DNA from 3 places in the Xanthobacter dioxanivorans genome. Region 2 is predicted to be linked to each of the others. Evidence: predicted binding sites of a transcription regulator. Region 2 holds the regulator's gene; each other region holds the start of a gene.
What was found. The regulator LexA, encoded in region 2, represses DNA repair genes until DNA is damaged. The targets are predictions, from matches to a motif close to TGTTCNNNNTGTGTTCNG.
Positions count from the first base shown of each region.

Region 1 (7,459 bases), 1.3 Mb from region 2:
GAAAGCACATCCTTCAGCTCTTCGGAAGGATAGTCCACCGGATCCAGCCCCTGCCGGCGCCGCAGATAGGGGTGCACCATGCCGCCCTGGATGGGGCCGGGCCGCACGATGGCCACCTCCACCACCAGGTCCTTGAACTCCTCCGGCCTGAGGCGCGGCAGCATGGTCTGCTGCGCCCGGCTCTCCACCTGAAACACGCCGATGGAATCCGCCCGCTGCAACATGGCGTAGACCCGCGCATCGGCGAACGGGGTATCGCCGATGCGCCCCATCTCCAGTCCGTAATGGGCCTTCAGCAGGTCGAAGCACTTGCGCAGCGCGGTGAGCATGCCGAGGGCGAGCACGTCCACCTTGAGCAGGCCCACCGTCTCCAGGTCGTCCTTGTTCCATTCGATGATGGGCCGCTCGTCCATGGCCGACCGCGTGAGCGGCACGGTCTCGTCGAGCCGGTCGTGGGTCACCACCATGCCGCCCACATGCTGGGAGAGATGGCGCGGAAAGCCGATGAGTGCCTTCGTCAGGCCCAGCACATGCCCAAGGCGCGGGTCGGCGGGGTCGAGGCCGAGGCGGCGGGCCTCCTCCGCCTTCACCCCCTCCGAGGACCAGCCCCAGATGGAGCCTGCGAGCACCCCCACCGTATCGTCGGAGAGGCCGAAGGCCTTGCCCACCTCGCGCACCGCCGAGCGGGTGCGGTAGGTGATGGTGGTGGCGGCGAGCCCCGCATGGGCGGCGCCGTAGCGCGCATAGACGAAGGCGAGCACCTCGCCCCGGCGCTCATGCTCGAAATCGATATCGATGTCCGGCGGCTCGCCCCGCTCCTCCGAGATGAACCGCTCGAACAGGAGGTTGGTCTTCATGGGATCGACGTCGGTGATGCCCATGCAGAAGCACACCGCGGAATTGGCCGCCGAGCCGCGCCCCTGGCACAGGATGCCCTTGCCCCGGGCGAAGCCGACGATCTCGTGCACGGTGAGGAAATAGGGGGCGTAGCCCAGCTTGGCGATGAGGCCGAGCTCGTGAACGAGCGCATCGCGCACCTTCTGCGGCACGCCGTCGGGATAATGGTTCCGCGCCCCCGCCCAGGCGAGCGCCTCCAGGGCCGCCTGCGGGCTCTCGAAGCCCGCGCGCGCCTCGCGCGGATAGGTGGGCTTCAGGTCATCGAGGCAGAAGGCGAGCCGGGAGAAGAAGGAGAAGGTCTCCGCCACCGCCCCGGGCACGGCGCGGTAGAGGCGCGCCATCTCGGCGGGAGATTTCAGGTGCCGCTCGGCATTCGCCTCCAGCCGGCGGCCGGCGGCGTCCAGCGGCAGGTGGTGGCGGATGGCGGTGAGCACGTCCTGCAGCGGGCGCCGGTCGGGGTCGTGATAGAGCACGTCCCCCGAGGCGAGGAGCGGCACGCCTGCCGCACACGCCATCTCGGACAGCCGCGCGAGGCGGCGGGCATCGTCGCCACGCCCGAACAGGGGGGCGACGAGCCAGACCCGGCCGGGGGCGGCCTCCTTCAGGCGCGACAGGAAGGGCGCGAACGCCTCCGGCAGGCGGCGCGGCGGGAGCACGGCAAGACACATCCCCTCCTGCCATTCCAGGAGATCGGCGAGGCCGAGATGGCAGTCCCCCTTCTGCGCCCGCATGTTGCCGGCGGTGAGGAGGCGGCAGAGCCGGCCATAGGCGGCGCGGTCCTGCGGGTAGGCGAGGATGTCGGGCGTGCCGTCGGCAAAGACGAGGCGCGCGCCCACCGCGAGCCGCACGCCCTGGACCTTCGCCATGGCATGGGCGCGCACCACGCCGGCCAGCGTGTTGCGGTCGGCAATCCCGATGCCGCGATGGCCGAGGGCCGCGGCCGCCGCCACATACTCCTCCGGATGCGAGCCCCCGCGCAGGAAGGAGAAATTGGTGGTGACGGCCAGCTCGACGAAGGGCTGGGCTGGAGCCGGCGGCGCAGGCCGGCGCGCGGGTGGCTCCGCCGGGAATGGGAGGAGCGAGGCCCCGGAAGGCGAAGGCGAGGATCCGGAAGGTGAGGATTCGGAAGGCGAGGTCATGGCGCCCCTCACCCGAACAGGCCGTGGATGAACCAGCGCGGCTCGCTCGTCTCCCGCCCGTAGAGGCCGGCGCGGAACAGCCAGAAGCGGTGTCCCTCCCGGGTCTCCACGCGGAAATAGTCGCGCGTGGGGACCGCCGTCTCCTGTGGTCCCTTTCGCCACCATTCGGCGGCGATGCGCTCCGGCCCCTCGGCACGGCTCACCTCATGGCGGCGCCGACGCCAGCGGAAGTGCAAGGGCGGCCCGTCGGGCACCTCGGCCACCGCCTCCACCGGCTCGGGCCTGTCGAACAGGCGCAGGGGGCGATCGGGCCCGCAGAGGTCCGGGATGGTCGCAACGCCCCCCTCCGGTCCTCCGCCGGCAAGGCAACGGGCCCCTCCCATCCCTCGTCCCCCGCCAGCCCCCCTGCCGCCCCGGCGAGCAGGGCCGCCGCGCCGATCGCCTGGGCCGGCACGGCACGGCTGCTGGCGTCGGGCCAATGGCGATCCTCCGCCACCAGCACCTGCACCTGCCGCGTCCCGAAGCGGATGGAAAGGCGGTCGATGAGGCCGTCGAGCGCCTCCGCCCCGTCCGTATCGGCGGCAAACCCCGACTGGCGCTCGGCCATGGGGGCCGCCTCCCGCACGGCGAGGCGCAGGAGGTCGAAGCCGAAGCCCGCATCGAGACAGGAGACCGCGGCCAGCTTCTCCGCGAACAGGCGGCGAATGGCCTGCGGATCGCGCAGCGGCCGGCCGGTGCCGACGACAAGGCGCGTCACCTTGCCGTCCACCCGGAACAGGGAAAGTTCGAGCCGCCGCGTCCCCACCCCCTGGCGCTCCAGAGCGGGGACGAGGGAGGCGGCGAGCTTCAGCGTGAGGCCCAGCACGTCCTCCACCCGCTCCACCGGCTCGAACAGATTGCGCTCGGCGCAGAAGACCGGCGGGGAAAAGCGATAGTCCACCGCCGCCGGAGCCGTTCCCAGCGCCGCGTCGAGGCGATCGAGGAGCCCGGCGCCGAAGCGGGCGGCGAGCGGGGCGCGGGGCTTGCCGACGAGGTCTCCCACCCGGCGGAAGCCGAGCCGCGCCAGGGCGCCGAGCGCTCCCTCCTCCAGCCGCAAGGCGGCGAGCGACAGGGGGGACAGGAGCGGTACGAGGTCCTCCTCCTGCGGCACCACCACGCCGGCGCCGGCCCGCCGCTCCCCCCTCGCCGAGAACCGGGCCAAGGCGAAGGCCGCCCCGGAGGTGGCGGCAAGGGCCGCGCGGGCGGCAAAGCCCTGGGCGCCCACCCGCCGGAGCAGGTCGCGCACCAGTCCCTCTTCGCCGCCGAACAGGTGGGCGCAGCCGGTGACATCGAGCAGCAGCCCCGCGCGCCCGTCGAGGGCGAGGAGCGGGGTGTAGCGCTCGCAGGCGTCGGCGAAGCGCATGAGCACATGCGCATCCGCGTCCGGCGTAGCCTCGCTCACCGCGAGGCCGGGAAAGCGGGCGCGGGCATCGGCCAGCGCCAGGCCCGGCGCCAAGCCGAGCGACACGGCGGCCGCATTCAGCGACAGGAGGCGCACCGCGCCCTTGTCCGCCACCACGGTGGCACGGGGCGCGGCGCGCGCCTCAGGCGACATCCGCCGTTCGAGGCGGTCCGTCGAAAGGCTCGGCAGGTTGAGGGCGAGATAGCGCCGGCCGTCCGAGGCTGGGAGATCCAGTGTCCCGGGGGTCATGCCGCGCCTCCCTCTCGTCCGGCGCAAGGCGGAAATGACCGCCGGCGAAGGCCAGCGGCCAGGCCCCGGGCGGCCCGAAGCGGTTGCGCACCAGGCGGGCATTGGCGCGGGGCAGGCCAAGGCCGCCGAAGCCGTCTCGGGCCGGGCTGGGCAAGGGCGAGACCACCCAGCGGCTCGCCGCCGCGCAGGGCTCGGGGGCCGCCGCGTAGCGCACGAGGAGGCCGAGGACACCCCGCCCCCGCGCTGCGAGCGAAAGGCGCCGCGTGGCTGTGAGCGCTTCCGGCAGAGGCGCGCACACTTCTCCCAGGACCGCGGCAAGGCCGGCGCATTTCAAACCCTCCTCCATCACGAACAGGACGTCCTGCGGCCGGCGCACGCGCACCACGATGAGCGCACCGGGGGACAGGCCGAAGGCGGCAAGCCCCGGCGCGTAGAAGGTGCCGGCCTCCCACGGCACCAGATCCTGCTGCACCACCAGCAGCGGCCGGCGGCGCTGTGCCACCGCGCGGGCGGCGAGCCCCAAAGCGAAGGCGCCGAGCACGCCCGCATGCTCCGCCGCCGCCGACGCCTCGTGGAGGCCGCCCCACAGGAGGCCGCCGCCAAGGACGCCATCCACCTGCGGCACCCCCAGCAACAGGCGCGCAGGCGCCCCGCCTTCCGACGCGGGGAAAGTCCCGGACGGGTCGGGTGATGCCTCGCCCCGCTCGATGGCCGCGATCGTCCGGCGCAGACGCGCGACATCGGCCGCGGAGCGGGATGCTTCCGTGGAACATGACGGCACGACCGCCTCTTTCGTTCTCTATTTGTTCCTATAGATTCCGGAAGCCTGGGGCTGAGTCAAGGCAGCCGCGCTCCTCCTCCCCGCCATGCCCCCAAAGGCAATGGATGCGAACCGCCCGCGATCGGCTATGGTCGCCTCCCCCGTCCCGATCCCCCCGCCGAGATGACACAGCCCGACCTCACCCCCCAGAACACCACGCCCCAAGGCTCCGTTTCCGAAGCCTTCACCCCCCGGGATCCCGCCTTCGAGACCAAGGTGCGCGAGAGCTTCGCGCGCCAGCCCTTCATGGCCACCCTCGGCGCCGTCCTGGGCGCGGTGGTGCCGGGGCGGGTCGAGGTGGTGCTGCCCTATGCGGAGGGCGTTACCCAGCAGCATGGCTTCTTCCATGGCGGCTCCATCGGCGCCATCGCCGACACGGCGGGCGGCTATGCCGCCTTCACCCTGTTCCCGCCCGGCTCCACGGTGCTGACCGTGGAATACAAGATCAACATCATGTCCCCCGGCAAGGGCGAGCGGCTGGTGGCGGTAGGCGAGGTGACGCGCGCCGGGCGCACCCTCACCATCGTGCGCGTGGACGTCTATGCCGATGCGGACGGCGCGCGCACCCATTGCGCCACCGCCACGCAGACCCTCATCTGCCTGCACGGCAAAAGCGACGGGCCGGCCGCCGGCTGATGCGCTTCGCCACCCCTCTCATTCCCGGCCGTCTGCTCAGGCGCTACAAGCGCTTCCTCGCCGACGTGGTACTGGCGGACGGCACGGAAACCACCGCGCACGTGGCCAATTCCGGCGCCATGCTGGGGCTTGGCGCCCCCGGCAGCCGGGTGTGGCTCTCCCGCTCGCCCAATCCCGCCCGCAAGCTGGCCCTGAGCTGGGAGCTGGTGGAAGCCGACTTCGGGGCAGGGCCGGAATTGGTGGGGGTGAACACCATGCACCCCAATCTGCTGGTGGCCGAGGCCATCGCGGCCGGCCACGTGCCGGCGCTTTCCGGCTATGCCCGCATGCGGCGCGAGGTGAAGTACGGCAAATCGAGCCGCATCGACATCCAGCTGGAGGACGAGGCAAAACCCCTCTGCCTCGTGGAGGTGAAGAACGTGCACCTCATGCGCGCGCCGGGCCGCGCCGAGTTTCCGGACTGCGTCACCGCGCGCGGTGCCAAGCACCTCGAGGAGCTGGCGGCCGAAGCGGAAAAGGGCAACCGCTCGGTCATGGTCTATCTGAGCCAGATCGGCTCGGCCCGCACCATCGGCCTCGCCCGCGACCTCGACCCCGCCTATGGCCGCGCCTTCGACCGGGCGCGCGCCGCCGGCATCGAGGCCATCGGCCTCGTCTGCCGCATCGATCCCGAGGGCATCGAGGTGGCGGGCCTCGTTCCCATGACGGGGTGAGGACGAGGTGAGACAGATCGGCCGCCGCACCTCCCCCTCCGTCAGCGCGCGCATCTCCTCGCATGCGCGCATGGACAGGCCCGCCGGGCCGCGCCACACATAGAACATTCATCGATTCGCACGTTGGGGATCCGGCATGCCCTTCACCCTCCACCTCACCCGGCGCGGCACCTTCAGGCTGGCCGCGACGCTCGCGGGCGCGCTCGTCGCCGACGCATTCCTGCCGGCCCGCGCCGAGGAGGACCCGGACGTGGAGGCCATCAAGGCGCTGAAGCCCGGCCAATGGGTCTGGTATCCCGAGCGGGCGCCGGACGGCTTCGTCGCCGTCGTGGTGAACCTCACCGACCAATTGTGCTTCGTCTACCGCAACGGCGTGCGCATCGGCGTCGCCACCGTCTCCACCGGCAAGGAGGGGCACGACACCCCCACCGGCGTCTTCACCATCCTCGGCAAGGACGTGGACCACCACTCCTCGCTTTATAACGACGCCTCCATGCCCTACACGGAGCGCCTCACCTGGTCGGGGGTGGCGCTGCATGCGGGCGGGCTGCCCGGCTATCCCTCCTCCCACGGCTGCGTGCACTTGCCGCTCGCCTTCTCCAAGCTCCTGTTCGGCATCACCCATGTGGGCACGCCGGTGATCATCGCCGATGCCCACAGCGCCCCCGAGGACGTGATCCACCCCGGCATCGTCATGAGCGAGGGGCTGGACGAGGAGCTTGCCGTCTCCGCCACCGGCCAGGGCGCGCCACAAGACGCCGCCGCGACGCCGGAGCCCGTCTCCATGGTGGTGAGCGGCGCCGACCGCAGCATCACCGTGCTGCGCGGGGCGCAGACAGTGGTGCAGGGGCCGGTGGTCATCACCGCCCCCGAAGAGCCCCTCGGCAACGTGGTCTACGTGCTGGTGACCAAGGACGGCACCGCCCCGCGCTGGAGCGCCATCTCCTACGAAGGCGGCCAGCAGCCCGCCGGGATGGCGCAGGAAGCCCTCGCCCGCATCACGGTGGGCCCTTCCATCAACAAGCAGGTGGCGGCGCTGGTGGTGCCCGGCGCAACGCTCTTCGTCACCGACCTGCCGGCCCATCCCGGCACGCGCAGCGAAGGCGGCTTCGTCATCATGACCCACAAGGCGACGAGCTGATGGGCTTTCCCCGCCCCGGCCGCGCGCGCCTTGCCGCCGCGTTGCTCGGCCTGACGCCGTTCCTGCCGCCGGCGCAGGCGCAGCAGGTGGCGCCGCCAGCCGCGAAGCCCGTGGGCGCGGCCGTGCCGGCCAAGGAGCTGTTCGGCCGCGCCGCCGGCCCGGCGCCGCTCGCCGCCCGGTCCATCGGCTTCTATTCCAAGGGCTGCCTCGCGGGGGCTTCGGCGCTGCCGGTGAATGGCCCCAACTGGCAGGTCATGCGGCTGTCGCGCAACCGCAACTGGGGCCATCCCGACCTTGTCGCCTTCCTCGAGCGCTTCTCCGCGCAGGTGCCGAAGGTCTCGGGCTGGCAGGGCATCCTGGTGGGCGACATGTCCCAGCCCCGCGGCGGACCCATGCTCACCGGCCATGCCTCCCACCAGATCG
Region 1 is NZ_CP063362.1:5,729,000-5,736,458, forward strand. It holds gene EZH22_RS26695 (error-prone DNA polymerase) at 1-2,036, opposite strand, end outside; gene EZH22_RS33010 (DUF6504 family protein) at 2,045-2,308, opposite strand; gene EZH22_RS26700 (Y-family DNA polymerase) at 2,236-3,726, opposite strand; gene EZH22_RS26705 (ImuA family protein) at 3,620-4,507, opposite strand; gene EZH22_RS26710 (PaaI family thioesterase) at 4,670-5,182, shown strand; gene sfsA (DNA/RNA nuclease SfsA) at 5,182-5,895, shown strand; gene EZH22_RS26720 (L,D-transpeptidase) at 6,032-7,036, shown strand; partial or broken gene mepA (penicillin-insensitive murein endopeptidase) at 7,036-7,459, shown strand, end outside.
Region 1: EZH22_RS26705 (ImuA family protein) is a predicted target of LexA. The motif match lies at 4,520-4,537, and genes of this name have one in related genera.

Region 2 (7,459 bases):
CGCGCGCATCCGCTGGCGGAGATCGAAGCCGCCGCCCGCGCCGCCCCGCGCGTGCGGCCGTTCGCCGGCGCCATCGCGCAGAGTCTCGCGGAGGGACGCACCGCGCTCATCGCCGAGATCAAGAAGGCCAGCCCCTCCAAGGGCCTGATCCGGGCCGACTTCGATCCCCCGGCGCTGGCCCGCGCCTACCAGCGCGGCGGCGCCACCTGCCTGTCCGTGCTCACCGACACGCCCTCCTTCCAGGGCGCGCCGGAATTCCTCGGCTCGGCGCGGGCCGCGGTGAGCCTGCCGGTGCTGCGCAAGGACTTCATGTACGACACCTACCAGGTGGCGGAAGCCCGCGCCTGGGGAGCGGACTGCATCCTCATCATCATGGCCGGGGTCGACGATGCCCTCGCCCTCGAGCTCGCCGCCGCAGCCACCGCCTACGGCATGGATGCCATCGTCGAGGTGCATGATGACGCGGAACTCGACCGGGCGCTGGCCCTGCCGTGCCGGCTCATCGGCATCAACAACCGCAACCTGCGCACCTTCGAGACCACGCTGGAGACCTCCGAGCGCCTCGCCCCGCGGGTGCCGGCGGATCGCATCGCCATCGGCGAGAGCGGCATCTTCACGCCGCAGGACGTGGCGCGGCTGGCGCAGGTGGGCATCGGCACCATCCTGGTGGGCGAGAGTCTCATGCGGCAGGAAAATGTCGCATCAGCCACCTGCCAGCTCCTTAAGGGCTAAGGTTGCCCTAAACGTAAAGTTCCGCCTTAATGCGCGCGACGGCCAAAGAAGCCGCACGCATGGAGGAACCTTATGAACACGCGTCTCTTCGCCGCCTTCGCCCTTTGCATGCTTATGACGGCACCGGCGCTCGCCGCCGATCCCACCGGGCTGTGGCAGACCCCGAGCCGCAGCGGGCAGGTGGAAATCTCCCGATGCGGCGCCAATCTCTGCGGCCGCCTCGTCTCCTCCGAAGGGCTCAAGGCCGATCCCGCCCTCAAGGACGTGAACAATTCCAACGCGTCCCTGCGCAGCCGGCCGCTGAAGGGCGTCACCATCCTGTCGGGCTTTTCGGGCGGGCCGAAGGAATGGACGGGCGGCAGCATCTACAATGCCGAGGACGGCAAGACCTATTCCGGCTCCATCACGCTCGACGGCGACGACACGCTGAAGCTGCGCGGCTGCATCGTCGCCCCGCTCTGCAAGACCCAGAGCTGGACGCGCCTGCGCTGAGGCCGGGTCCACCCCGCCATCATCCCCCGGCACGTCCGGGGGAGCCTGCCGAGGTGGACAGGGCCGGCTGCGACCGCCATCTTCGCCGGAAGCGAAGATCGATTCCGGGACGCACAGCACGCCCATGGCCAGCCTGACCCATCTCGACGACCAGGGCGCCGCCCGCATGGTGGACGTGTCCGACAAGGTCGCGACCACCCGCGAGGCCCTCGCCGAGGGGCGCGTGGTGATGGCGCCGGCGACCCTCGAGCTCATTCTTTCCGGCAACGCCAAGAAGGGCGATGTGCTCGGCGCCGCGCGTCTCGCCGGCATCATGGCGGCCAAGCGCACCCACGAGCTCATTCCGTTGTGCCACCCGCTCATGCTCACCAAGGTCGAGGTGGAGGTGTCCCCCGATCCCGCCTTGCCGGGCCTCCAGGTGACGGCGCGGGTGAAGACCACCGGGCAGACGGGCGTGGAGATGGAGGCGCTCACGGCGGTTTCGGTCGCCTGCCTCACCATCTATGACATGGCCAAGGCGGCCGACCGTGGCATGCGGATGGAAGGCATAAGGCTTCTGGAGAAATCCGGCGGCCGCAGCGGTCATTTCCGCGCCGACCCGCCGACCGGCTGATACGACGGGCCCATGGTGAAACCAAGCGCGAGAGCAGGAGGCGCGTGATGGCGCTGATGAGCGTCGAGGAGGCCATCGGCCTCGTCACGGCCGAGGTGTCCGCCCTCGGCACCGAGGATGTGCCCGTGGCTGCGGCCGCCGGGCGCGTGCTGGCCCGCGACCTCCTGGCTCGCCGCACCCAGCCCCCCGCCGATATGTCGGCCATGGACGGGTATGCGGTGCGCGGAGCCGACATCGCCGAAACGCCGGCCCGCCTTGCCGTCATCGGCGAATCTGCGGCCGGTCGGCCATTCGCCGGGCCGGTGGGTCTGGGCGAGGCGGTGCGCATCTTTACCGGCGCGGTGGTGCCGGAGGGCGCCGATACGGTGGTGATCCAGGAGAACACCGCGCGTGACGGCGCCATCGTCACCACCACCGCGCCCACCGCCACTTTGCGCAACGTGCGCCTGAAGGGCTGCGACTTCACGGCCGGAACGCCCGGCCTTGTGGCCGGGCGGCGCCTCACCGGGCGCGACATCATGCTCGCCGCCGCCATGGACCACCCCACGCTCCCCGTCGCCCGTCGCCCGCGCGTGGCCCTGATGCAGACGGGGGACGAACTGGTGCTGCCGGGCCAAGGCACCGGCAAGGACAGCGAGATCGTCGTCTCCAACGCCTTCGGCCTCGCCGCCCTCGCCCGTCGTGCCGGCGCCGAGGTGACCGACCTCGGCCTCATCGGCGACGACCTTGCGGCTATTCGCGCCCGGGTGGCGCATGCGCTCTCCGGCGCGTTCGACCTGGTGGTGTCTTCCGGCGGCGCGTCGGTGGGCGATCACGATCTCATGGGGCCGGCGCTGCGGGCGGAGGGCGTCGACCTTTCGGTGCACAAGATCGCGCTCAGGCCGGGCAAGCCGCTGATGTTCGGTAGCCGCGGCGGCGTGCGCGTGCTTGGCCTGCCGGGCAATCCGGTGTCCTCGCACGTCTGCGCCATGGTGTTCCTTGTGCCCCTGGTGCGCGCGCTGCAGGGCGATGCCGCGCCCGGCCCTCTCGCCGCCCCGGCGCGCCTCGCCGTGGACGTTCCGGCCAACGACGCCCGCCGCGACTTCATGCGGGCGCGGCTGGAGCGCCATGCCGACGGATCGGCGCGCGTGACCCCTTTCGCCTCGCAGGACAGCGCCATGCTCAGCGTGCTTGCGGCGGCCGACTGCCTGCTGATCCGCCCGCCTTTCGCCCCCGCCGGCAAGGCCGGAGATCCCTGCGAGATCATTCCGTTCGACGATTGATCCCGCCTTAACCGTGCGTTCACTACTTGCGGAACACAAAAGGAACAGATAAGAACTGTTCATGATTTGTTTCGCGGCGCGCAGGGCTGGGGCGCCGGAGTGAACCGGAGCGCACGCGGCGCCGCTAGGGGGCAAGAGAATGCTGACGCGCAAGCAATATGACCTGCTTCGCTTCATCCACGAGCGGTTGAAGGAAACCGGCGTGCCCCCCTCCTTCGACGAGATGAAGGAGGCGCTGGACCTGAGGTCGAAGTCGGGCATTCACCGTCTCATCACGGCGTTGGAAGAGCGCGGCTTCATCCGGCGCCTGCCCAACCGCGCCCGGGCGCTGGAAGTGGTGCGCCTGCCGGACAGCGTGGCTCCGGGCCTCGCTGCGGCCCACAGCGGCGGGCGCGGCTTTTCCCCATCTGTCATTGAGGGCAGCCTCGGCAAGGTGCGCCCCGCCTCCGGCGACGACGAAACGGCGCCCACGGTATCGGTGCCGGTCATGGGCCGTATCGCCGCCGGCACGCCCATCTCCGCCATTCAGACCCGCAGCCACACCCTCAACATTCCCCCCGAGATGCTGGGCAGCGGCGAGCACTTCGCCCTGGAAGTGCGCGGCGACAGCATGATCGAGGCCGGCATCCTCGACGGCGACACGGTCCTCATCCGCAAGTGCGAGACCGCGGAAACTGGCGACATCATCGTGGCGCTGGTGGACGATGAGGAAGCCACCCTCAAGCGCCTGCGCAAGAAGGGGGCCTCCATCGCGCTGGAAGCCGCCAACCCGGCCTACGAGACCCGTATCTTCGGTCCCGACCGCGTGCGCATCCAGGGCCGCCTCATCGGCCTGATGCGGCGCTACTGACGCTCCGGCGCCTTTGCGTTCTTCTCCCCCGCGGAGAGGAATGGGGTGAGGGGCGGCGACGGTCGCCATGCTCAACGGGGCCGGTTCCTTCGGGAATGCAGCTCCTCACCCCGACCCTTCTCTTCAACAGTCAGCGTCCGGGCCTCGCCCTGCGCGGCGGCGCACATCCCTGCGTGGGCGCAGGCGCGTCATTCCGTCACGAAATGCCCTCCTTGGTCGTGGGGGCGAACGTGAGGTGCGGAAATGAGGAGGTCGCCGAAAGGCCGCGGACGCTCACGGGGATGCCGCGTCGGCTTCGGCATCCTCGGCAGTGCCGACGCTCACCTCGGCCGGCGCCGGCGGCAGGCGTGGCATCCAGGGGCGCTGGACATGGGGGCGGCGCGTCGGCTCCTCACGCCAGATGCCGTCCTTCAGGAAGTAGGCGAGCGTGCCGGTGCGGGCCAGCGTGGCTGGCGTGATCACCTTGGCGGGGCAATCGGCAGGGGGGCGTCGCGGGTGACGACGATGCGCGATTCAAGGCAGTCCGCCTCCAGGCTTTCCGCCCGGCGCGAGACGGCGATGGTGCCGCCGTCCGGCAGCGGCGCCGTGCAGCCGAAGGCGTCGCAGGAGAAGGCGGAGGCGAGGGTCTTGTCCGCCGCTGTCCGCCTGTCGCCCTCACGCGTCATCCATTGCTCCACGATGAGCTTCTGGCCGCGCGCGCCGATCACCGAAAGGCGACCGTCGGCGCCGCGCACGGCCACCGCCTGCGCATCCGGGGCGATGAGCATGTCCGGTCGTGGCGGCGGCCCCGCCAGTGCGAGGGCAAGGCCGAGGGGGACGATGGCCACCGCCGTCAGGACCCCACGCAGCAGGCAGAGGGCGAGCAAAGCGAGGCTGAGCAGGCAGAGCGTCGCCGGGCCCACCGCATCGAGGCGCACGTCCGCGCCCGGCAAGGCGGCGATGCGGTCGGACACCGCGACCATGATCTCGATGCCCCACCCCATCACCGGCCAGGCGAGATGGTCCCATCCGAAGGGCATCAACAGCACGCCGAGGAGGCCGAACGGCATCACCAGGAACGACACCGCCGGCATGGCCGCCAGATTGGCGAGGAGGCCATAGGGGGCCACCCGCTGGAAATGGAAGACCCCGTAGGGCGCCGTGGCGAGGCCCGCGACCAGGGAGGTGAGCGCGGTTCCGCCCACCAGCACCACGATCCATACCAGCACCTGTCCGGCCCAGCCGTCCGGCCGCGGCACGGCGCGCAGGGGCCGCAGGCGCTCATAGGCGGCCACCAGCGCCAAGGTGGCGGCGAACGACATCTGGGTGCCGGGATCGAGCACCGCCTCGGGGGTGAGGGCCAGCACCACCACCGCCGCCACCCCCACCGTGCGCAACGTGAGTGCGGGTCGCCCGGCCAGCACGCCGGACAGCACCAGCGCGGTCATCACGAAGGAACGCTGCGCCGGCACGTCGTTCCCCGAAAGCACGAGATAGGCGGCACTGCCCGCCAGGGCCACCACGGCGGCGAGGGACTTGATGGGAAAGCCCAGCGCCAGCGCCGGCACCATGGCGAGCGCGGCGCGCACGAGCGCAAACAGCGTGCCGGCCACCAGGGCCATGTGCAGGCCGGAGATGGACAGGATGTGGGTGAGGCCCGACACCCGCATGCTCTCCTCCACGGACGGCGGGATGGCGGAGCGATCACCCGCCACAAGCGCCACGGCGATCTCCGCCGGGGTCCCGGAAAGGGAAGCGCGGATGTGCCGGGCGAGGCCGTCGCGCGCCGCGTCCACGCCCATGGCGACGCGCACGGAAAGGGGGGGATCCGCCGCCGGCGCCGGTTTCGGCCGGCCGAGGCCGTAGCCGACCCCGCCGATGCCCCGGAACCACGGCGCCCGGCCGAAATCGTGCGCGCCCGGCATGGCCGCGCCGAGGGGCGGCAGGAGTTGCGCCAGCTGCGTCACATGGGTGCCCACCGCCGGAGCATAGCCTCGCCGCAAGGACAGGCGCACCAATTCGGGGACCGGATCGAGTCCGCGCACCGGCCCGGGGTCCAGCCGCAGCAGGATGCGGTCGCCGGTGGTGCGGTGCTCCACCCGCTCCACGAAACCGGAAAGTCGCACCGGCCCCTTGGGCGGGATTTCCACCGTGGCGTGGCCCATCAGGGCCGTGCGCAGGGCCCCCGTGGCGAAGCCTGCCGTTACCACGGCGGCGCCGACCAGCGCCGCGAACGCCACGGGCCGCGCGCGCGCCAGCACGGCGGACACCGCGAGCACCAGGGCGAGCCCGAGGGCCACGGCGAGCGAGGGTTCCTGGGCCGCGCCGAAATAGGCAAGGATGCCCAGTGCATAGGCGACGGGGAGCCAGAGGATCAGCCGGCCCGAGTTTGCCTCGGCGGCGAGGTCGCGGACGCCCCGCGCCTGCAGAGCATCGAGCAGAGGAAGCAAGCCCAGCGGCGTTGCACGGCGCGTGGCCGGGCCGGCGGCGGCCCCGCCGAGAATGGCGGAGCGGGCGCCGGCGCGCCTTGCTCCCCTTCCGCCAGTCCCGCCCTGCGTGCCGGTCATCCGCGCCCTTTCGGCCGCCCGTGTTTCTTGTGTCCCGCGCCTATGCTACACGGGCGCCTCTCGCGCGCCATGTGGCGGTGCCGACGGTGCCGCCGGACGCCGCTGCCCGCCCGCCCGTCCGCTGCCTGCGGATCGAGCCTCGCCGAGTCCCGCAAGTCCGAGTTCGCCCCATGTCCGAGTTGCCGATGTCGCAGATCGTCACCCGCTTCGCCCCGTCCCCCACCGGCTTCCTGCACATCGGCGGGGCGCGGACGGCCTTGTTCAACTGGCTTTTTGCCCGGCACACGGGCGGAAAGATGCTGTTGCGCATCGAGGATACCGACCGCCAGCGCTCGACGAAGGAGGCCATCGCCGCCATCATCGACGGGCTCAGCTGGATGGGCATCACCTGGGACGGCGACCCGATCTACCAGTTCGCGCGGGCGGACCGGCACCGCGCCGCGGTGGAGGAGATGCTGGCGAAGGGCAACGCCTATCCCTGCTACGCGACCCCGCAGGAGCTGGAGGAGATGCGCGAGCTCGCCCGCAAGGAGGGGCGCCCGCCCCGCTACGACGGCCGCTGGCGCGACCGCGACCCCTCCGAGGCGCCGAAGGACCGCCTGCCCGCCATCCGCCTGAGGGCACCGCAGGCGGGCGAGACCGTCATCGAGGACATGGTGCAGGGCACCGTCACCTTCCCCAATAAGGATCTCGACGATCTGGTGCTGCTGCGCTCGGACGGCACGCCCACCTACATGCTCGCCGTGGTGGTGGATGATCATGACATGGGTGTCACCCATGTCATCCGCGGCGACGATCACCTCACCAACGCCGCCCGGCAGACCCAGATCTACCGTGCCCTGGGCTGGGAGGTGCCGCACATGGCCCACATCCCCCTCATCCACGGGCCGGACGGCGCCAAGCTGTCCAAGCGGCACGGTGCGCTCGGCGTGGATGCCTATCGCGACATGGGCTACCTGCCGGC
Region 2 is NZ_CP063362.1:4,460,171-4,467,629, forward strand. It holds gene trpC (indole-3-glycerol phosphate synthase TrpC) at 1-732, shown strand, start outside; gene EZH22_RS20800 (DUF2147 domain-containing protein) at 805-1,224, shown strand; gene moaC (cyclic pyranopterin monophosphate synthase MoaC) at 1,349-1,837, shown strand; gene EZH22_RS20810 (molybdopterin molybdotransferase MoeA) at 1,885-3,099, shown strand; gene lexA (transcriptional repressor LexA) at 3,239-3,949, shown strand; gene EZH22_RS20820 (hypothetical protein) at 4,223-4,411, opposite strand; gene EZH22_RS20825 (ComEC/Rec2 family competence protein) at 4,408-6,495, opposite strand; gene gltX (glutamate--tRNA ligase) at 6,681-7,459, shown strand, end outside.

Region 3 (7,459 bases), 2.1 Mb from region 2:
CGCGCCGCAGAAGACGCTCGCCGTGGTGGACCACAACGTGCCCACCACCGACCGCACCCTGCCCAACCCCGATCCCGAGAGCGTCGCGCAGATCGCGGCGCTGGCGGAGAACACGCGGGAGTTCGGCGTCGAATACTATGACGGGTTCGACAAGCGCCAGGGCGTCGTCCACGTGGTCGGCCCCGAGCAGGGCTTCACCCTGCCCGGCACCACCATCGTCTGCGGCGACAGCCATACCTCGACCCACGGCGCCTTCGGAGCCCTGGCCCACGGCATCGGCACGTCGGAGGTGGAGCATGTGCTGGCCACCCAGACGCTGATCCAGAAGAAGGCGAAGAACATGCGGGTCACCGTCTCCGGGCCATTGCCCGAGGGCGTGGGCGCCAAGGACGTGGTGCTTGCCATCATCGGCACCATCGGCACCGCCGGCGGCACCGGCTACGTGATCGAGTATGCGGGCGACGCCATCACCTCCCTGTCCATGGAAGGGCGGATGACGGTGTGCAACATGTCCATCGAGGGTGGCGCGCGCGCCGGCCTCGTGGCGCCGGACGAGAAGGCGTTCGAATATCTCAAGGGCCGTCCGAAGTCGCCGAAGGGCGCGGACTGGGACGCCGCGATGCGCTTCTGGCAGACCCTGCGCACCGACGAGGGCGCGCATTTCGATAGCGAGATCCACATCGACGGCGCCAACCTGCCGCCCATCGTCTCCTGGGGCACCAGCCCGGAGGACGTGGTCTCGGTGGAGGGTGTGGTGCCCGACCCGGCCCTGATCGCCGACGAGGGCAAGCGTGCCGCCAAGATCCGGGCGCTGGGCTATATGGGCCTTTCCGCCGGGACGAAGATCTCCGACATCACCCTCGACCGGGTGTTCATCGGCTCGTGCACCAACGGCCGCATCGAGGATCTGCGGCAGGCGGCGGCCATCGTCCAGGGCCACACCGTGAACCCCAACGTGTCCGCCATGGTCGTGCCCGGGTCGGGGCTGGTGAAGGAGCAGGCGGAGGCGGAGGGGCTGGACAAGATCTTCCTCGCCGCCGGCTTCGAGTGGCGCGAGCCCGGCTGCTCCATGTGCCTCGCCATGAATGCCGACCGCCTTTCGCCGGAGGAGCGTTGCGCCTCCACCTCGAACCGCAATTTCGAGGGCCGCCAGGGCTTCAAGGGGCGCACCCACCTGGTGTCGCCGAGCATGGCCGCGGCGGCGGCCATCGCCGGCCGCTTCGTGGACGTGCGCCAATGGCCCAAGGGCGCCTGAGGCGGGTTTGAGCGGAAGGCGCGAACGGTATCCGGGAGGGGCTAGGTCCCTTCCGGGTCGCCGCGCAGCGAAGCCCGGAACAGGTCAGCTCGCGCCGTCCGCCCGGACCAGCGCCGGCCTGCATTTCGCGCTTGCGAAAGCGACGGGCGCCTGTGGCAGGAAGGAAACGGGCCAGCCGAAAGGGCTGGTGTCGTCTTCACAATCGCGTGATCAAACGGCGTGCAGAGCGCACGCCGCCGGGGCGCCGGATCAGAAGATGAGGCCGATCACCGCGCCCGCGGTGGCGGCATTCGCCTCGTGAGGCGCGAAAAACGCAGCAATTCCAAGGATGGTCACCAAAGCGCCGGTGACTGCAAGCTTCCGCAGCATGGCCACTCTCCCAAGTCGTAGTCTGCGTGGTTAACGATGCAGACCCATTAAGAGTTCCTTAACCAAGACCTTCTGAACCCCGCTTGATGCTTGTGTTCAGAAAGTGTTCAGGAAACTCACGGCTGCGTGACGACTGAAAGGGTCCGGCGCGAGGGCGGCGCGGTCACGGCGCCGTGTTGGTGCGGCGCGGGATGGGGTGGTGGTATGGGCGTCTTCGGGGAGGGCGGCGGCATGTCGGGAAACAATGGCGGCGAGCGGACCAACTGGCGCGACCTGGAAGCGCCGACCATCGCCGAATTCGAGCGTCTCGCGGACGAGGCCTTCGCCTCGCTGCCCGCATCCTTCCGGGCGCTTTGCGAGGGCGTGGTGATCCGCGTCGAGGACTTTCCCACCGACGACGTGCTGGACGCCCTTGATGCCGAGACTCCGTTCGACCTTCTCGGCCTGTTCCAGGGCATCGGCCGCGCCCAGCAGGGGGCGGTGACCCACACCGGGCAGATGCCCAACATGGTCTTCCTCTACCGGCGGCCGATCCTGGACTACTGGGCCGATAACGAGGAGACCCTCGGCGATTTGGTCACGCACGTTCTGGTGCACGAGATCGGCCATCATTTCGGTCTGTCCGACGACGATATGGCCGAGATCGAGGAGCGGGCCAATTAACCGCAGGGAAGGCAGGGCCTTCGCGCTGGACCCGAGGGGCAAACTTTTTAGAATAACTCAAAACAAAGGAAGGCCCCCATGCCCACCGATCCCCAACTGTCGCGCTACGGCGCATCGCTGAGAGCCCTGCACTGGCTCACCGTTCTCTCCATCATCGTCGTCTTCGGCGTGACCTATCTGGAGAGCCTGTTCGCCCGGGGCGCTCCGGGCCGCGCGGCCGTGTGGTGGACGCACATCTCGGTGGGCCTGCTGCTGATCGCCCTGGTGGCGGCGCGCATCCCGGTGCGCATCCTCGGCAGGCACCCCGCTCCCTCGGCGCAGGTGAGCCGTCCGGTGCAGACCGCCTCCCATGTGATGCATGGGCTGCTCTACCTGCTGCTGATCGCGACGCCGCTCGTCGGCATCTATCTCGCCTTCCTGCGCGGCAATGCGGTGAGCTTCTTCTCGCTCTTCACCATTCCCTCGCCCATCCCGGTCGACCGGCCGACGGCCCGCCAGGTGCAGGAGGTGCATGAATGGCTGGCGAACGGGCTCGTCATCCTCGCCGTGCTTCACGCCGCCGCGGCGGCGGTGCACCATGTGGTGCTGAAGGACGACGTGCTCAAGCGCATGCTGCCGGAGCGTCTCGCGCGATGAGATGACGCCGGATTCTCGGCCCCGACCGGCACCGCGTTTCGCCCGCGGCGCCGGCTTTCGTGTCTGGGCAAGCGTGGATACGCCTGTTATGGAAGGTGAAACAGGCGCATTCCCCGGCCCCCGGCCGGTTCGCGCCACTGCTGTCCGAGGCAGGAAGCCATTCAAGACAAGCCGAGGCTGAAGGGTCCCATGGAGAAGTTCACCGTCCTTGAAGGCGTCGCCGCCCCGCTGAAGCTGGTCAATGTCGACACCGACATGATCATCCCCAAGCAGTATCTGAAGACGATCAAGCGCACCGGCCTCGGCACGGGCCTCTTCTCCGAGATGCGCTACAAGGACGACGGTTCCGACAATCCCGACTTCGTCCTCAACCAGCCGGCCTATCGTCAGTCGAAGATCCTGGTGGCCGGCGACAATTTCGGCTGCGGCTCGTCGCGCGAGCACGCACCCTGGGCGCTGCTCGACTTCGGCATCCGCTGCGTGATCTCCACGTCGTTCGCGGACATCTTCTATAACAACTGCTTCAAGAACGGCATCCTGCCCGTCGTGGTGTCCAAGGACGACCTCGACAAGCTGTTCGACGACGCCGAGCGCGGCGCCAACGCGACCTTGACCATCGACCTTCCGGCGCAGGAAATCCGCGGCCCGGACGGCGGCGTCGTGCACTTCGAGATCGACCCGTTCCGCAAGCGCTGCCTCATCGAGGGGCTCGACGACATCGGCCTCACCCTTGAGAAGGCGCCGTCCATCGCCGCCTATGAGACCGCCAAGGGCGCCGAACGCCCCTGGCTCTGAGGTCCGGCCGTGACCGGGCGCGCGGCGGCGGAGCCGTCCCGGGCGGTTGCCGCCTGGACGGCCAGCCCCGGCAGCCGTGACGCGGTCCGCCCCTCCGCGCCAGCCGAGCGGCTGGTGGTGATCGGCGGCTCGGCAGGAGGGCCCGCCGCCTTGCTGCGGCTCCTGCCCGCGCTCGACCCGGAACTCGACGCCGCCATTGCCATCGTGATTCATGTGGGCGCCGACAGTCCGGACCTGCTGCCGTCCATCCTTGAGGCAACGTCGGCGCTTCCGGTGAAACTTGCAACCGAGCGTCTTCCGGTTGTATCGGGTATCGTCTGTATCGCCCCAAGCGGCTATCATCTTCTTGTCGGGCAGGACAGGTGCTTCGCCCTCTCGGTCGATGAGAAAGTGTGTTTCTCGCGCCCTTCCATCGACGTACTGTTCAAGAGCGCGGGCGAGGCGTATCGAGGAGCCGTCGTCGGTGTCCTGCTCACGGGAGCGAGCAGCGACGGCGCCCAGGGATTGAAGCGGATCCGAGAGCTTGGAGGCTTGGCGCTGATTCAGGAACCGGCAGAGGCGGAGGTCGATACCATGCCGCGTGCGGCGCTCGAACAGGCGGGCGCGGACCTGTGCGCGCCGCTTGCCGCGCTGGCGGCGCGGATCAATGGATTCGGGCGGCGATGAGCACCGAGGATCTGCCAAAAATCCTCGTGGTAGACGACGTGAAGGCGAATCTCGCCAGCATGCGCCGCCTGCTCGCCTCGGTGAAGGCCGAGATCTTCGAGGCCCGTTCGGGCAACGAGGCGCTGGCGCTGTGCCTCGACCACCGGTTCGCGCTCATCCTGCTCGACGTGCAGATGCCGGACATGGACGGCTTCGAGGTGGCGTCCCTGCTCAACAACGACCCCTCCACCTGCGACATCCCCATCGTCTTCGTCACCGCGGCGTATCTTGACGACATCAACCGGCTGAAGGGCTACACCTTCGGCGCGGTGGACTACATCGCCAAGCCCATCAACGACGCCGTGCTGCTCTCCAAGGTGACGGTCTTCCTCGATCTGCACATCTCCAAGCTGCGCCTCAAGGCCGCCATGGAGGAACTGGAGAAGCGCAACCGCCAGCTCGAGGTGGAGATCGACGAGCGCCGGCGGGTGGAAAAGCAGATCCGCCACATGGCCACCCACGATGCGCTCACGGGCCTCGGCAACCGCATCTTGTTCGTGGAGCACCTCTCCCGCGCCCGCTCCCAGGCGGTGCGGCACAACCGTGCCTTCGCCCTGCTCTACATCGACATCGACGGCTTCAAGCAGGTGAACGACCAGCACGGCCACGGCATGGGCGACAAGCTTCTGTGCGCCATCGCCCAGAGGCTGAGGTCCAATTTGCGCCACGAGGACTTCGCCGTGCGCCTTTCCGGCGACGAGTTCGCCGTGATCATGGTGGACCTCACCGATGCAGCGGTGGCCCTCGACCAGGGGGAGCGGCTGTGCAGCGTGCTGGGAGAGCCCTACGTGCTGACCCATGGTGAGAGGACGGCGACCCTCCACGTCAGCGCCAGCATCGGCATCGCTCTCCATCCCGACCATGCGGACGACGAGGCGGAGCTGATCCGCCTCGCGGACACCGCCATGTACGAGGTGAAGCAGCAAGGCAAGGCCAGCGTCCGGTTCGCCACGCCCCGCCGGCCGGCGGTCGAGGCCTGAGCCAGGCGGGCGTCGGCCGCCGGCTGCATCTCACCCGCCGCTTCCGTCCGCGCGGCGAGGCGTGCTATCGGGAGGCACACCGCATCCTCCTCCGGTGGAGTCCCCCGGGAGCTTCATGACGAGCCCGTCGCGCGCCAGCCGATCCGTCGCCGTGGACCTCATCGCCGTGCTGGCGGCGGTCACCCGTGGCGAACCGCGGGTGATGACCGTGAAGGAGGCGAGCGCCCTCCCGTCCGGCCCGTTCGCCCTCGCCCACCGCTCTCTCCAGCAGGGCCTGCGCGACTGGGTGGAGCAGCAGACCCATCATCCGCTGGGCTATGTGGAACAGCTCTACACCTTCGCCGACAGGGATCGGGAGGAGCGCGGGGCGCGCACCATCTCCATCTCCTATCTGGGCCTCACCCGGGAGCAGGGCGCGGCGGAGGCAGGCTGGCGCAGCTGGTATGAATACTTCCCGTGGGAGGACCATCGGGCCGGCCCGCCGCCGCTGATCGCCAAGGTGCTGGGGCCGGCGCTGGACGCCTGGGCCGGCGAAGCGCCGGAGCCGACGGAGCGGAGCCAGCGGCGGCAGCGGGCGGCGGCGACCTTCGCGCTCGGCGGCGAACCGTGGAACGAGGAACTCACCCTGCAGCGCTACGAGCTGCTCTATGAAGCGGGGATCGTCTGCGAGCGGCTGCGCCGCGCGGACAAGGGCGAGGCCGGCGGCGCCGGGCGGCCCATGATCGCCGACCACCGGCGGATCCTCGCCACCGGGATCGCGCGGCTTCGGGCCAAGATCAAGTATCGCCCCGTGGTGTTCGAGCTGATGCCGCCCACCTTCACCCTGCTGCAGCTGCAACGCTGCGTGGAGGCCATCGCCGGCCGGACCCTGCACAAGCAGAATTTTCGTCGGCTCATGGAACAGCAGGACCTGGTCGAGGAAACCGGGGGACCACATCCGAAACCCTTGGGCGACCTGCGAAACTCTTCCGCTTCCGCCACGCGGTGCTTGAGGAGCGGGCTCTCTCCGGCACGAAATTGCCCCTCGCACGCTCTTGACAGAACTTATGCTCAGGATAAGCATATGGCCAACATATGCTCAAACTGAGTATAGACAATGGTTGGATACGCTCAAGCTGCCGCGCCTGCCGCCCTTAGCGGCGCCTTTGCCCGCACCGCCCCGCTTTACGAGCGGGTGCGACGGGTGGTCCCGCCCGCCGACTGGGCCTTCTTCGCCGACGACGTGGAGGCCATCCTCCGCCTGAAGCGCGAGCGGAACGCGGTGATCCTGGCGCACAACTACCAGACGCCGGAGATCTTCCACTGCGTCGCCGACATCGTCGGCGACAGCCTCGCCTTGGCACGGGAAGCCATGCGGGTGGACGCGGACGTGATGGTCCTCGCCGGCGTCTACTTCATGGCCGAGACGGCCAAGCTGCTGAACCCGGGCAAGACCGTCCTCATCCCGGATGCCGGCGCCGGCTGCTCGCTGGCCGATTCCATCACGGCCGAGGATGTGCGCCTCATGCGGCAGGCCTATCCGGGGCTTCCCGTCATCGCCTACGTCAACACGTCCGCCGCGGTGAAGGCGGAGGTGGACGTCTGCTGCACCTCGGGCAATGCGGCGCGCGTGGTCAAGTCCTTCGGCGTGCCCAAGGTGATCATGCTGCCGGACCAGTATCTGGCGAAGAACGTCGCCGCCGAGACCGGCATCGAGATCATCTCCTGGGCCGGCCAGTGCGAGGTGCATGAGCGCTTCACCGCCGAGGACGTGCGCGAGCTGCGCGCCGCCAATCCCGGCGTCACCGTGCTGGTGCACCCCGAATGCCCGCCGGACGTGGTGGCGGAGGCGGACTTCGCCGGCTCCACCGCCGCCATGAGCGACTATGTGGGCGAGAAGCGCCCGCCCCGCGTGGTGCTGCTCACCGAATGCTCCATGAGCGACAATGTCGCCGTGCATTATCCGGACATCGACTTCGTGCGGCCCTGCAACCTGTGCCCGCACATGAAGAAGATCACGCTCGCCAACATCCGCGCGGCGCTGGAAGGCAACCGGCACGAAGTGACCATCGAGGCG
Region 3 is NZ_CP063362.1:252,814-260,272, reverse strand. It holds gene leuC (3-isopropylmalate dehydratase large subunit) at 1-1,255, shown strand, start outside; gene EZH22_RS01245 (metallopeptidase family protein) at 1,856-2,287, shown strand; gene EZH22_RS01240 (cytochrome b) at 2,366-2,923, shown strand; gene leuD (3-isopropylmalate dehydratase small subunit) at 3,113-3,718, shown strand; gene EZH22_RS01230 (chemotaxis protein CheB) at 3,728-4,384, shown strand; gene EZH22_RS01225 (two-component system response regulator) at 4,381-5,403, shown strand; partial or broken gene EZH22_RS01220 (NUDIX hydrolase) at 5,519-6,441, shown strand; gene nadA (quinolinate synthase NadA) at 6,500-7,459, shown strand, end outside.
Region 3: EZH22_RS01245 (metallopeptidase family protein) is a predicted target of LexA. The motif match lies at 1,718-1,735, and genes of this name have one in related genera.